Regions from separate parts of the Paenibacillus campi genome, predicted to be linked through region 1. Evidence: a T-box and tRNA genes for the amino acid it is inferred to sense, from the RefSeq annotation. Region 1 holds a T-box; the other holds one or more tRNA genes.

What was found. The T-box of region 1 lies ahead of U1I11_RS20055 (valine--tRNA ligase). A T-box ahead of a tRNA ligase gene usually reads a tRNA of that ligase, here a tRNA-Val.
Region 2: it encodes a tRNA-Val, which carries the amino acid that the T-box ahead of U1I11_RS20055 (valine--tRNA ligase) is inferred to sense. The anticodon was not compared.

What each region holds. Positions count from the first base shown of each region.
Region 1 covers NZ_JAXSQZ010000012.1:20,179-26,315, reverse strand. Annotated here, with positions in the region: gene U1I11_RS20075 (RluA family pseudouridine synthase) at 1-294, shown strand, start outside; gene U1I11_RS20070 (hypothetical protein) at 591-890, opposite strand; gene U1I11_RS20065 (hypothetical protein) at 1,102-1,389, opposite strand; gene U1I11_RS20060 (hypothetical protein) at 1,468-1,950, opposite strand; T-box leader at 2,186-2,499, shown strand; gene U1I11_RS20055 (valine--tRNA ligase) at 2,588-5,254, shown strand; gene U1I11_RS20050 (bifunctional folylpolyglutamate synthase/dihydrofolate synthase) at 5,266-6,137, shown strand, end outside.
Region 2 covers NZ_JAXSQZ010000002.1:454,186-460,322, reverse strand. Annotated here, with positions in the region: gene U1I11_RS07205 (non-ribosomal peptide synthetase) at 1-606, opposite strand, end outside; gene U1I11_RS07200 (GHMP family kinase ATP-binding protein) at 662-1,552, opposite strand; gene U1I11_RS07195 (argininosuccinate lyase) at 1,571-3,052, opposite strand; gene U1I11_RS07190 (hypothetical protein) at 3,960-4,244, opposite strand; tRNA gene U1I11_RS07185 (tRNA-Val) at 4,599-4,670, opposite strand; gene U1I11_RS07180 (stalk domain-containing protein) at 5,151-5,918, opposite strand.

The DNA.
Region 1 (6,137 bases):
GGACAAACGGCAATTACGCATGTGCAATGTTTGCGTACTGCTGCAACCGCCAGCCTGGTCAGCTTACAACTGGAAACGGGACGTACGCATCAGATTCGGGTGCATATGAGTCATGTCGGTCATCCGTTAATTGGTGATACATTGTATGGTGGCAAGGCGGGGATGTTATCTCGTCAGGCACTGCATGGCGAACAGCTTGGCTTTGTGCATCCGTGGACAGGGGAGTCGCTACGTATTGACGACCCGTGGCCTGCGGATTTGGAGGGGGCAGCACGGGCGCTGAAGTTGGTATAGTTTTAAAACTTATCCGTATTATTGCCGCGACTACTATGTAGTACGGCTGCGTTGAGATTGTAAATAAGCATGTAATGCGCATGGCGCGAACAATCTACATGCAGCCATACAATGTATTGCGGAAAAGACGAGTCAAACATGTGATCTAAACTATACTAAAAAACCGGTTCTTATTTATGCAATAAAGAACTGGTTTTTAGTATAGAAATAGGGGCTGAATCGCCATCGGCAAACGTAATCAAGATCGAACTCTTTGTATTATCTCTATTCAAGACAAATTTGTCGTTTCTTGCCTATTATGATTCACGTTTCAACAGTGTTTCTTCCACCACATCCATCCCTAACGCGGTAATAAAAATAGAGATTTCGTGTGGAAAATCTTCTGTAGAGTCAAATTCGTGAATATCGATCCATTTTTTATCGTGCAAGTACGTAATCGCTCTTTGCATTTCGCTGTCAGGGTGTGCGTATATTTCTTCTTTGGTGCCTTGAATAGATATATTCGTTCTAGTAGCGAAGCTTTTCCAATATAGCTGCTCTAAAAACATCCATCTCAATTTTTGGCGCTCCACAATCAACGATTTTTGATCCGTCATGTGCAAAGACTCCTTTCATAAATGGACGCCAAGTTTATGTTTTTACGCGGTTATATTCATCTGTTTGATTCAGTTGAATACAGTTGCATATAATTGGCATGATGCTGGTTAAGCAAACCGGTTACAAATTTCGTTAATGATAGGTTGATGTCTTCAACATTATGCAGTAATACAATCATAATCGAAATCGCATCTATCGCTATTAAAAATTTCAACTGTTTAAAATATGATCTTCTACATAATCAATACCTGTAGCTGTAATCGTTAATATTAGTTTTTCTTCTCTTGGATTTGTTGGATTTTCACTCACATCAATAGTGATGAAGCCTTTTTCGTGTAAATAAGCTACAGCAAGATGTTCATCGGTAAGGACTTTTCCGTAAATCTCCTTTTTAGTACCGATCAGTGATCGTGAACTTTCAAACCATTTCCAATATAGTTTTTCTAAAATGACAAATCGGAGGTGCTGCCTGTCTGTTATAATTTTTTTGACATCCATATCGTGATCTGTCCTCCTTAAAAATAGACCTGCTCTTGCAAAAACAATTAAGAGCAGGTCTATAAAGTTAATATAAGCTTAAAAATAATTTACAGCATTGGACACACAACTGCTTGTCCCTGTACTTGTCGTAGTTGTAAATTTGCCGGATAAACTAACGCGATAAACCCCTGCTTGGGTAGGACGGTATTCGACTTGATTTTCTTCACTGGAGCCTTGCCCTCCACGGTATGCAGATGTGATTTTTTTGACATTTGTCCAATTTGCATCATAGCTATGCTTTTTGTATTGAATCGTAGCTGTAACCTCGACAAATGTAATTGTAGCCCCAGACCGATTATACCGCCAATCAAACAACAATTCATTACCAGAACGATAACCATTCGCAGTAAAACTAGACGAAGACGACTCGGCATTGGGTTGGATCATTGGCGGCGAGAAAGGTGAAGGAGAACTTAAAGAGGAGTCCGTGCTGTACGTATCTTGCTGCACCGTAACTGGTGCTGCATACATAAAACTTATCGGAAGCAACACCAAAAGCGACATGACCAACAGTAACATACGAATCCTGCACTTTATTTCTTCTAACAACTCATTTTCACTGTTTATACGTGCATTCTAATTCATATCATGTAAAAATTTCAAGATGTTTCCTAAATTTGTAATGATCAAAAAATTCGATCAGCCTATTCCTATATCATTCCCTCGATCAAGCGCAATTCAGCCGTTTTCATTGACTTTCATTCAAGTACAAGTTATGATAATCAACGAAATATTTTCATTGAATCATACAATCATACAGACTATGAACGGGAATAGTAGAGGTCATCGGCCTTTAGAGAGCGGAACTGTTGCGCTGGAAGGTTCTGCAGGATACGAGACATCGAAGTCGCCCGGAAGTCGTTTATTTGAATACCGTAACAGTCCGAATAGCAGTCATGGACTCGTTCGTGCACGGAGCTAGAATAAACCGGTAGCAGCCGTTATCTGCCTTCGAGTGTCGTTACCACGCACATAGCGATCTGTTTGGATCAAGCTATGATTGCACTGCCCTTCAGCAGGTGACGAAACAAAGGTGGTACCACGAGAGCAATGCCTTTCGTCCTTTGAGACGAAGGGCTTTTTTTAGTTTATGCGCCGAATGGTAGGGGTGCTTGCTTTGCGAGATGATAATGTAAAATTGAGTGGAGGGATTTGCATGACAGAGACGAACAACACGGCAACAACTTCGATGCCAACGACGTATGACCCTAAATCTGCTGAACGCAAATGGTACGATTATTGGATGGAACATGGATTTTTCAAAGCTGGTCAGCGCCCGGACGCGCAGCCATATACGATTGTAATTCCACCGCCAAACGTAACCGGGATGCTGCATATCGGTCATGCACTTGACTGTACATTGCAAGACATTATGATTCGCACGAAACGGATGCAAGGCTATGATGCGCTCTGGCTGCCGGGTTCGGACCATGCAGGTATCGCCACACAGACAAAAGTAGAACAAAACTTGCGCGCCGAAGGCATCACACGCCATGATCTTGGACGCGAGAAGTTTCTGGAAAAAGTATGGGAATGGAAAGATACGTATGCACAGACGATCCATGAGCAATGGGCAAAAATGGGCTTCTCGCTCGACTATTCTCGTGAGCGTTTTACATTGGATGAAGGATTGTCCAAAGCCGTTCGTCACGTATTCGTAACTTTGTATGAAAAAGGGCTGATTTATCGCGGTAAACGCATTATTAACTGGGACCCGCAAGCACGTACCGCATTGTCTGATATTGAGGTAGAGTACAAAGAAGTGAACGGTCATCTGTACCATTTGGAATATCCGCTTCAAGACGGCAGCGGCTCCATTGTCGTAGCGACCACACGTCCAGAAACGATGCTCGGTGACGCGGCGGTTGCGGTTCATCCCAAAGATGAGCGCTATACCGACATGATCGGCAAAATGCTCGTTCTACCGATTACCGGTCGCGAAATTCCGATCATTGCCGACGATTATGTAGATCGTGATTTCGGTAGTGGTGCGGTAAAAATTACCCCTGCGCATGATCCAAATGACTTTGAGATGGGTCAACGCCATAATCTGCCACAGATCGTAGTGATGGACGAAGGCGGTATGATGAACGAAAATGCTGCCCAATACGAAGGCATGGATCGCACTGATGCACGCAAACAGCTCGTACAAGATTTGCAAGCAGCAGGTGTATTGATCAAAATCGAAGACCATATCCACCAGGTAGGGCATAGCGAGCGCAGTGGCGCCGTAATCGAGCCGTATTTGTCCACCCAGTGGTTCGTAGAAATGAAGCCGCTCGCAGATCAGGCGATCGCAGCGCAGCGCAGTGGCAAAGGCACGAACTTTGTACCGGATCGGTTTGAGAAAACATATCTGAATTGGATCGAAAATGTACGCGACTGGTGTATTTCTCGTCAGCTTTGGTGGGGACATCGCATACCGGCATGGTACTGTGATGAAACCGGCGAAATTATCGTTTCCGCCGAAGACCCGACCGGGTTGCCGGAGCATGCGGGCAAAACGCTGCGTCAAGATGAGGACGTACTGGATACATGGTTTAGCTCTGCGCTATGGCCGTTCTCTACACTCGGTTGGCCGGATCAAACGGAAGATTTGCAGCGTTATTACCCGACTGATCTGCTCGTTACCGGCTATGATATTATTTATTTCTGGGTTGCGCGGATGATCTTTACCGGGCTGGAATTTACCGATGAAATTCCGTTTAAAGATGTGTTGATCCACGGCCTTGTTCGTGCAGCCGATGGTCAGAAAATGTCCAAATCGCTCGGCAACGGCGTTGATCCGCTTGACGTTATCGACCAATACGGTGCGGACGCGATGCGTTATATGTTGTCGACGGGCAGCACGCCAGGTCAAGATTTGCGTTTCCGCTGGGAACGTGTAGAGCAGGCGCGTAACTTTGCCAACAAAATCTGGAATGCCTCCCGTTTTGCATTGATGAATATGGAAGGCTTTACGTTTGACGATATCGATCTGTCCGGCTCGCTTAGCACCGCGGATCGCTGGATTTTGCATCGTATGAACGAGACGGCACGCGATATTACCCGTCTGATGGATGCGTATGAATTTGGCGAAACCGGACGTCTGCTGTACAATTTTATTTGGGACGATCTGTGTGACTGGTATATTGAGATTGCCAAGTTGTCGTTATATGGCGACGATGCAGCCGCTAAGAAAACGACGCAATCGGTGCTCGCGTATGTACTGGATCGCACGATGCGTATGATTCATCCGTTTATGCCATTTATTTCCGAAGAAATTTGGCAGCATTTGCCGCATGAAGGCGATACGGTTACACTTGCCGCATGGCCAACATTTGATCCAGCACTGAACAACAAAGCGGCTGAAGCAGAAATGACGTTGCTGATCGACATTATTCGTGCCGTGCGCAACATTCGTGCCGAAGTGAACGTACCGATGAGCAAAAAGATCGAATTGCTCGTTAAAGCAAGCGATCAGCACACAATGGATACGATCTCTGCCAACGAGCATTATATCCGCCGTTTCTGCAACACATCCGACTATGCGGCAGGATTGGATATCGCCGCACCGGATAAAGCGATGTCAGCGGTTGTAACCGGCGTGGAGCTGTACTTGCCGCTGGCGGGTTTGCTGGACATTAGCCAAGAAATCGCCCGTCTCGAAAAAGAGGTGGCGACGCTGAACGCTGAAGTGGAGCGGGTTGACAAAAAGCTATCCAATCCAGGCTTCGTAGCCAAAGCACCGGCTAAAGTGATCGAGGAAGAACGCGCTAAACAGGCTGACTATTCCGACAAACGCGACAAGGTTCTTGCCCGTATTGCCGAACTGAAAGGTTAAAGGTGATCACGATGACCTATGATTCTGCGGAGGGGCAAACTGCCCCTCTACATACGTATGATGAAGCGGTGACATGGATTAATGGACTGATTCCATTTGGAATTCGTCCGGGGTTGGAGCGGATTGAGCGGCTGATGGAGCTGCTCGGTCACCCGCACCGTCGTTTGAAGTTTATCCATGTGGCAGGCACGAATGGCAAAGGCAGCACTTGCGCTTTTTTGACAAGTGCGTTACTCTCTTGCGGATACGATGTGGGCACATTCACATCGCCCTATATTACAAAGTTTACGAATCGGTTTCAGTACAATGGACAAGATATCGAGGAGGAAGCATTGCTCCGCTTGTCCAATCGGTTGCAGCCACTCGTAGAGGAGATCGCGGCGAGCGAGCTTGGTTCACCGACGATGTTTGAAGTGGCAACCGCACTGGCGATTTTGTATTATGCCGAAGTGTGTTATCCCGATGTCGTCGTCTGGGAAACCGGGCTGGGAGGACGGATGGATGTGACGAATATCGTGCATCCGGTCGTGTCGGTCATTACAAATGTCGGTTATGACCATACCGATATTCTTGGCGATACGCTGGAACAGATTGCCGCCGAGAAGGCGGGCATTATTAAGCCGGGCGTACCTGTCGTGACAAGCGTACAACAGCCGGAAGTGATCGAAGTGCTAAGTCGGCGTGCCGAGCAGTGCAAGAGCCGGATGTATTTAGCGAATCGCGATTACAGTGCCGTCCGTTTGTCCGGTAATGCACAGAGCCAGACATTTCATTTTCAAGGGCTGTTTCGTGAGTTGACGCTGGAAATTGGAATGCAAGGCGAGCATCAATGCGCCAATGCCGGGCTAGCGATGATGACGCTGGAAGTGTTGCGCCAGTATAT
Region 2 (6,137 bases), on a different contig from region 1:
ATCATTTTTGTTCGCTTGGTATAATTGCTCCAGCTCTTTACACACAATGCCCATCGACCAGCCATCAAATACGATATGATGAATATTTAAAACAAAAAAGTATTGTTCCGCCCCGACAGCTATTAAATGCGCACGCAAAAGGGGGCCTGTCGCCAGATCAAATGGAGCTTCCGCTTCCTGTTGAAACAACTCGTTTGCAGTCACTGATTTGATATGATCCGCCAGATGAGACACATCCGTAAATGTCCAATCATAAATTGGAAGCGGATTAATCGTTTGAAACACATCGCCATCTTGCGAAGTAAATGTCGTTCGTAGCGCCTCATGTCGCTGCACAATTTGCGTAATGCTTTGTTTTAATGCCTCGCTATGCAATGCACCGGTAATATGGAACAAAAATGGAACATTGTAAAACGCATGTTGTGGATACAATTGATTTAAAAACCACATCCGTTTTTGCGCAGACGATGCGGGACATGCCCCATTACGCTCAACAGGCTGGATTGTAGCATCGACAGGCTGCTGATGTTGTTTTTGTTGTAATAATTTATGTAATAATGCTTGTCTAGATGTAGAAACCGTATCTTTGCGTGTGAATGAATCCATGACTACTACCCCTCTCATATCGTCGATATTATGATGATTCATGTACAAATGCAGCCTAGCCGTAAGTATGAAAAATCGTCACTTCGCCTTGCAATTGATTCATCAAATGATACGTTTGGTGCAATTGTCGGCAATATTCCGCATTGCCGGGGTCGAGCAAAATGCCGCTACATGTGCCACTATGCGTAATAATAATCCCTAGCCCTTTGACCGTATCGCAAATTTCAAGCACATCATGCAGTTGTTGTTTATGTAATAGCTTTTGATTCAATATCGCACTACGGGTCGAAATGCGTCCGACCGTCAGCAGATCATTTTGTTTAAGCGCCAGTGAAATATGATCTAACAAATGGTCATATTCCAGTCGGTCTTCCGGTTCAAAGCGGATTGACATTTTGTTAAATTCAGCTGTGCTCACCTCCCCCCCTTCATCAATGCTCACGATGGAAAGTGGCGGTACCGGACCAAGACATTCACGCAACCTGACTTCACGGTGATAATAGGAAACGATGCCCTCATACATTACTCCGTCCGTAGGTTCAATTTCCCGGATCAAATCTTCCAATTCAGATTGCGACAGATTCAGTTGAAAGCAACTGTCCACTGCACGAGCAGTAGCGACAATATCGGCAGAAGAACTGGCAAGCCCTTTGCCGATCGGAAGATTGCTGTCAATTTCAATCCAGCCACCTGGCGGAAGCCCATACCGTTCTAATATTTTTTGCGCAATCTGTTTGGATTTCAAACGATGACTCGGTGATACGATCAATTCCGTTGCATCCGGTAACGAACGAAACGTAACCTGTGAATAACGGTTAATCGGCAATGTGATCAAAAAATGATGTTGATCACTACCTACACCTTGAAGCAATTCACCAAAAGTACCAAATGATTTGCCTGTTCCTACTAACAAGGCTGCATGTTTGTGTTCCAAATATGAGCTCATCTGTTCATCCCTCCTGATTCAGCAAAACAGATACGTTTGGCTTCGTTCCTTCGCTATGTTGAGTTTTTGCCATTGCAAACTGCGCTCCTTTTGCTGTAAGGACAGTAGCTGCAACACTTCCTCCGGATGCGTAGAGCCTGCGGAACGTTTAGCGAACAATGCCTCGGCAGCCGAAAAGCATTGTTTCAACATCGCTGGTGAGATCATTACCGTATAACCAGCTGCTGTACATAAATGTTGTAAATAATCCACATCGATATCGTCCGGCATGCGGTGCTGCTCAATCATCCGAGTAATATATTGTCCTGCCAAAATTTGCGCTGTTCGGTAAGGAATCGCAAACATTAACGTAAGTTGGTTAGCTAGCGAAAAACCACCAAAAAACTCTGCCTTGCACCGCTCACGCATATGTTCAACATTAAATTTCATATGTGGAAGCACATAGGTTAACAGTTGCAGTGCCATGCTCATCGTGTTGATTAATGTAGCAAATCCGCTTCCTCCTTCTTTGGCGGTTTCTACCATATTCGTATAAGGTGTACGTTGTTGGCCCATCACAATATCGATGTAATAAGCCGGAATATGTGCAAACTTACCTCTTATTCTTTCCAAAATAGTAAAATTTTTCTTTTGAGGCATAGCCGAAGAAATACTACTCAAATGATCCGGAAGATCAAAAAAGCGGTATTCACTACTTCCCCAATGCATAAAATCAGTCATAAATCGGCTAAATGTAACACTGGCGTTAGATAGCTCAGCTCCAATTAAAAGCATAAAATCTTTGGAAGCAACCCCTGTTAACGCGTGGCGACAACATTTTTCAAACCCTAGCATCTGCGCCATACGTTGCCGATCCCACGGCAATTCCAACCCCGCCATCGCCCCTGATCCTAACGGACATTCATCCAAGCTTTGCCAATGCTGATAAAGTCGCTCCGCTACTTGCATAATCTGTTCCGACATTCCCGCCAAATAAAATCCTACGCTAATTAGCTGTGCCGATTGATAATGCGTATACCCAGGCATTTGCGTATAGGCATGCTCTGTAGCAAGCGGCTGCATACGCTCTGCCAATATGTATAAATCAGCGATCAAATCAAGCAAGCGGTCTCGTGCCAACATTAATTGAGCGGTTGCCTGTACATCATTACGACTGCGATCCAAATGCCATGCAGCTATACGTTCCGGCACATGCCTGTTAACATGACGCTCAATCGCAAACAAAATATCGGTCATATTTTCACCGGGATCAGCTACGAGCGAATCTTGGTCTATTTGATCAAGCGCTTGCAAAACAGTCTGCAAAGCTTCCGGTGTGAGCATTCCCAGTCGTTCGTATTCAATTGCCATTACTTTTTCAATCGTTATGTAATACTCTAGCAAATGCTGCACTTCGTACTGAAATTGCGGATATAAAATGTGATCATGTATGTATGTACTAGGCAGCTCCAATAAACGTCCAGTTAGCAAATTCTCGGTTTTCCCGTTAAATTTCTGCATATTTTCCCTTTCTGTACGCCTATGAAATAGGATTTTATGTTTGATATCGATTTGGATGCAATTCAGTTTATATTACATTTTTTGTATATTATTATCTAAAAAAGTTTTTTTGGAAAATTAACCCTTTATAGTATTATGATACAAAAAAGGTGACTCACAAGCAATCTATTTTTATAACTAAAATCTGATAACTGTTTTTTAGGTGTACGTATTTAGTTTTGTTATGTAAATTTAGATTTATACATAATTTAAAGAAAGACATATGAATAATAGGATAACTGACATAAAAAATGTATTCATGCTTGTTATATGAATTTTATATTTTTGGTCTGTTATCGGTGATCAAGCAAACGAGCCTGTTGTTTTGTTCGCAAAAGAACAAAGCAACAGGCTCGTGGTCGATATGTTGTTATGAATTGAAATGGTCATTTAAAAGATAATATTATTAGGATATTTGGCTGCGCAAAAACATCTTTTTATTGCACTCCGTGGTTGAAAATCACAAACACTAGTAGCTTGTATCAAATACATTTACGGTTTATCGATCTAACCATTGCTTGATGATGAATCGGTTAAGGTACGTTCAAACACAATTTCCATTTTAGACAGACTACTAGTAGCTTGTCTCAAATTTATCCAGGGATTGCGTTCGTCTGAATCCTTCACGATTCAAGCAGGGTTCAGATGGACGTAACCTTACATCTTCCTGAGACAAGTCACTAGCAGTCTTTCCTTACCCTTTATTCCTTTCCACAATGAAGTGCTTCTCCTAGCATACGAGTTGGCGTACACGTCATAGCACCACATGATGCATATGCATGGAATTATTGCTCTAGTTGAACTATATAGCCATAAAAAGAACCGCTACATATAGCGGTTCCAATAAACAGTAGACCGTCTACAACACTTAATTAACAGCAGACAGGTGAACTAAAATAATATCTATAAAGGTTAATTCGGTTTCAATCTGTTTGACTTCATTATTACGTTCTTCAATCTGCACGTCCAAATCCTGCTTCGCTTTTTCAAAAAGATGGAGAACACCTTCATCAAACTTGTCCCTATGAGCTTTAGTCAATGTATTGAATTTGAATTCGAGATTATAGGTTTCGGATTCAAGTTTGTCTTTTTGCTCCTTTAATGCTTGCTTTCTTTCCTCAAGTTCTTTTCGCCATTCTTCACGCACGTCCATATATTTCACCATCCTAATTAGATTAGTTTAGTTACTTATACATCATAAACTAAAATCAACAGTTGGTGAAATATAAAATTATCCATGCCTATGACTATAATCGAACTTGCATAAGGCTGCAACGCCTGCTCTTTTATTGAGCTATACAGACACGCTAAAAGGCCGGCAAGTTTACCGACCTCGTTGTTTTGTTCGTTTGTTATTTATAAAAATAACCTGTGTAAAATTAAGCTCATTTGGTCATTCACTCTATGATCGATGACAGGATTCGCATCCAATTCGTATCACGTCTCTTTTCTAAGCCTCGCTTACTTTATAAAAAAAAGCCCTTGATTCCTCAAGGACTTTCGGCGATGACCTGTAGTGGGATCGAACCACTGACCCCTACCCTGTCAAGATAGTGCTCTCCCGCTGAGCTAACAGGTCGTATTACAATAACAAGATATAATATATCAAATTATACAATTGACGTCAAGCACTAAATAACCTGCTTTGATCGTTAGTTAGATATAGTGCACAGACCAAGTTAAATGTTAATTTTGATTGTATGCTGAAATCCTTATCAATAAGAGCTTGAGCCAGTGTCAAAATAAAAATTAATCTCGGTCCAAGTAATACTAATGATTGGACAACCATATTATGCCGATCTCAGCCAGATATCGATATAAAAACGAATAGAAAAAGCTGCAAGTACGTTGCTGCTTGCAGCTTTTTCTAAAAGCATTATCTTGACCGAAATTAATTTGAGTGTTGAATATGTTTTAAGATCGTATGGATCAAGATTTCAATACACAATCAAAATTAACATTTAACTTGGTCGAGATAGCATTATTCATTATTTTGTATTTATTGGCTCTATTTCAGATACTGTTTATTTGACCATTTCAGTTTTAGCAATGATCCCTTTTACAACTTGCTCACCGAGCCTGCAATCGCCACGAGTTGATCTTTAGTCAACGAAGAATCGAGTGTGCGGATCGTGAAGTAGTTGTCGTTTAGCTCGAAGGTGAGTGACGCGCTCATTGTTGACGTCGCTGCATAATAGGTGCCTGTTACACCATTGGCAAGTTGTACTTTGGTGCCGCCTTTGCCGAAGTCACCGCCGCTATTGTCACGTGCTGCTGCCGATACGATCATATGCTTGTAGAGCAGGTTTACGCTGTCTGCGCCGTCAGCAGCGGCAACTTTGACAAATTGATCCTGGCTGCCGATTTGGGTAGGCGCATACGGTGTCGCAAAGCTTGGTACGCCGAAGTCGCTACGCGCCTCTTTCATTTGCTGAATTTGGCTTGCCGTGTAGGAAACGGCTTTAACACCGTTGCTAGCTGTATTACCCGTAGAAGGGTTGCCACTACTAGTGTTTGTGCCGGAAGAAGTGCTTCCTTTGCCGATCGATACTTTACTTTGTGCTGCATTATAGTTAACCGGTACATTCAGCGCATCGGCAAGTGAGCGTACAGGCAAATAGGTAGAACCATTATACGTAATCGGTGCCAGCTCAGTGCCGTTAGCACCTTTCGGTGTGTAGGCTTTGCCATCGACTTCAATTTGGATACCGTAATTCATATAAGCTTTAATCGCTTCCAGTTGTGTGCCGGCATATACGCCTGCCGATCCTGTCATAACCAAGCCTGCTGTCATTGCAGCTGCTATCCATTTTTTCGTTTTCATCATCAGGTCTCCTTTGTAATGTTATATTCTGGTAGATGATACTAGGCTGCTCTTTGTATTCTGTAAACAGATTACACTACAAATGTATCATTTCCGGCTCGCGCTTGTATCTAACTTGTAAACATTCGGGAAAATAATCGGTTGATACAGATTCGCGACTATTTGCCTGATGTGCATACAAAAAACCGCCTGTCCCATCGCTGAAGATGTTACAGGCGGTGC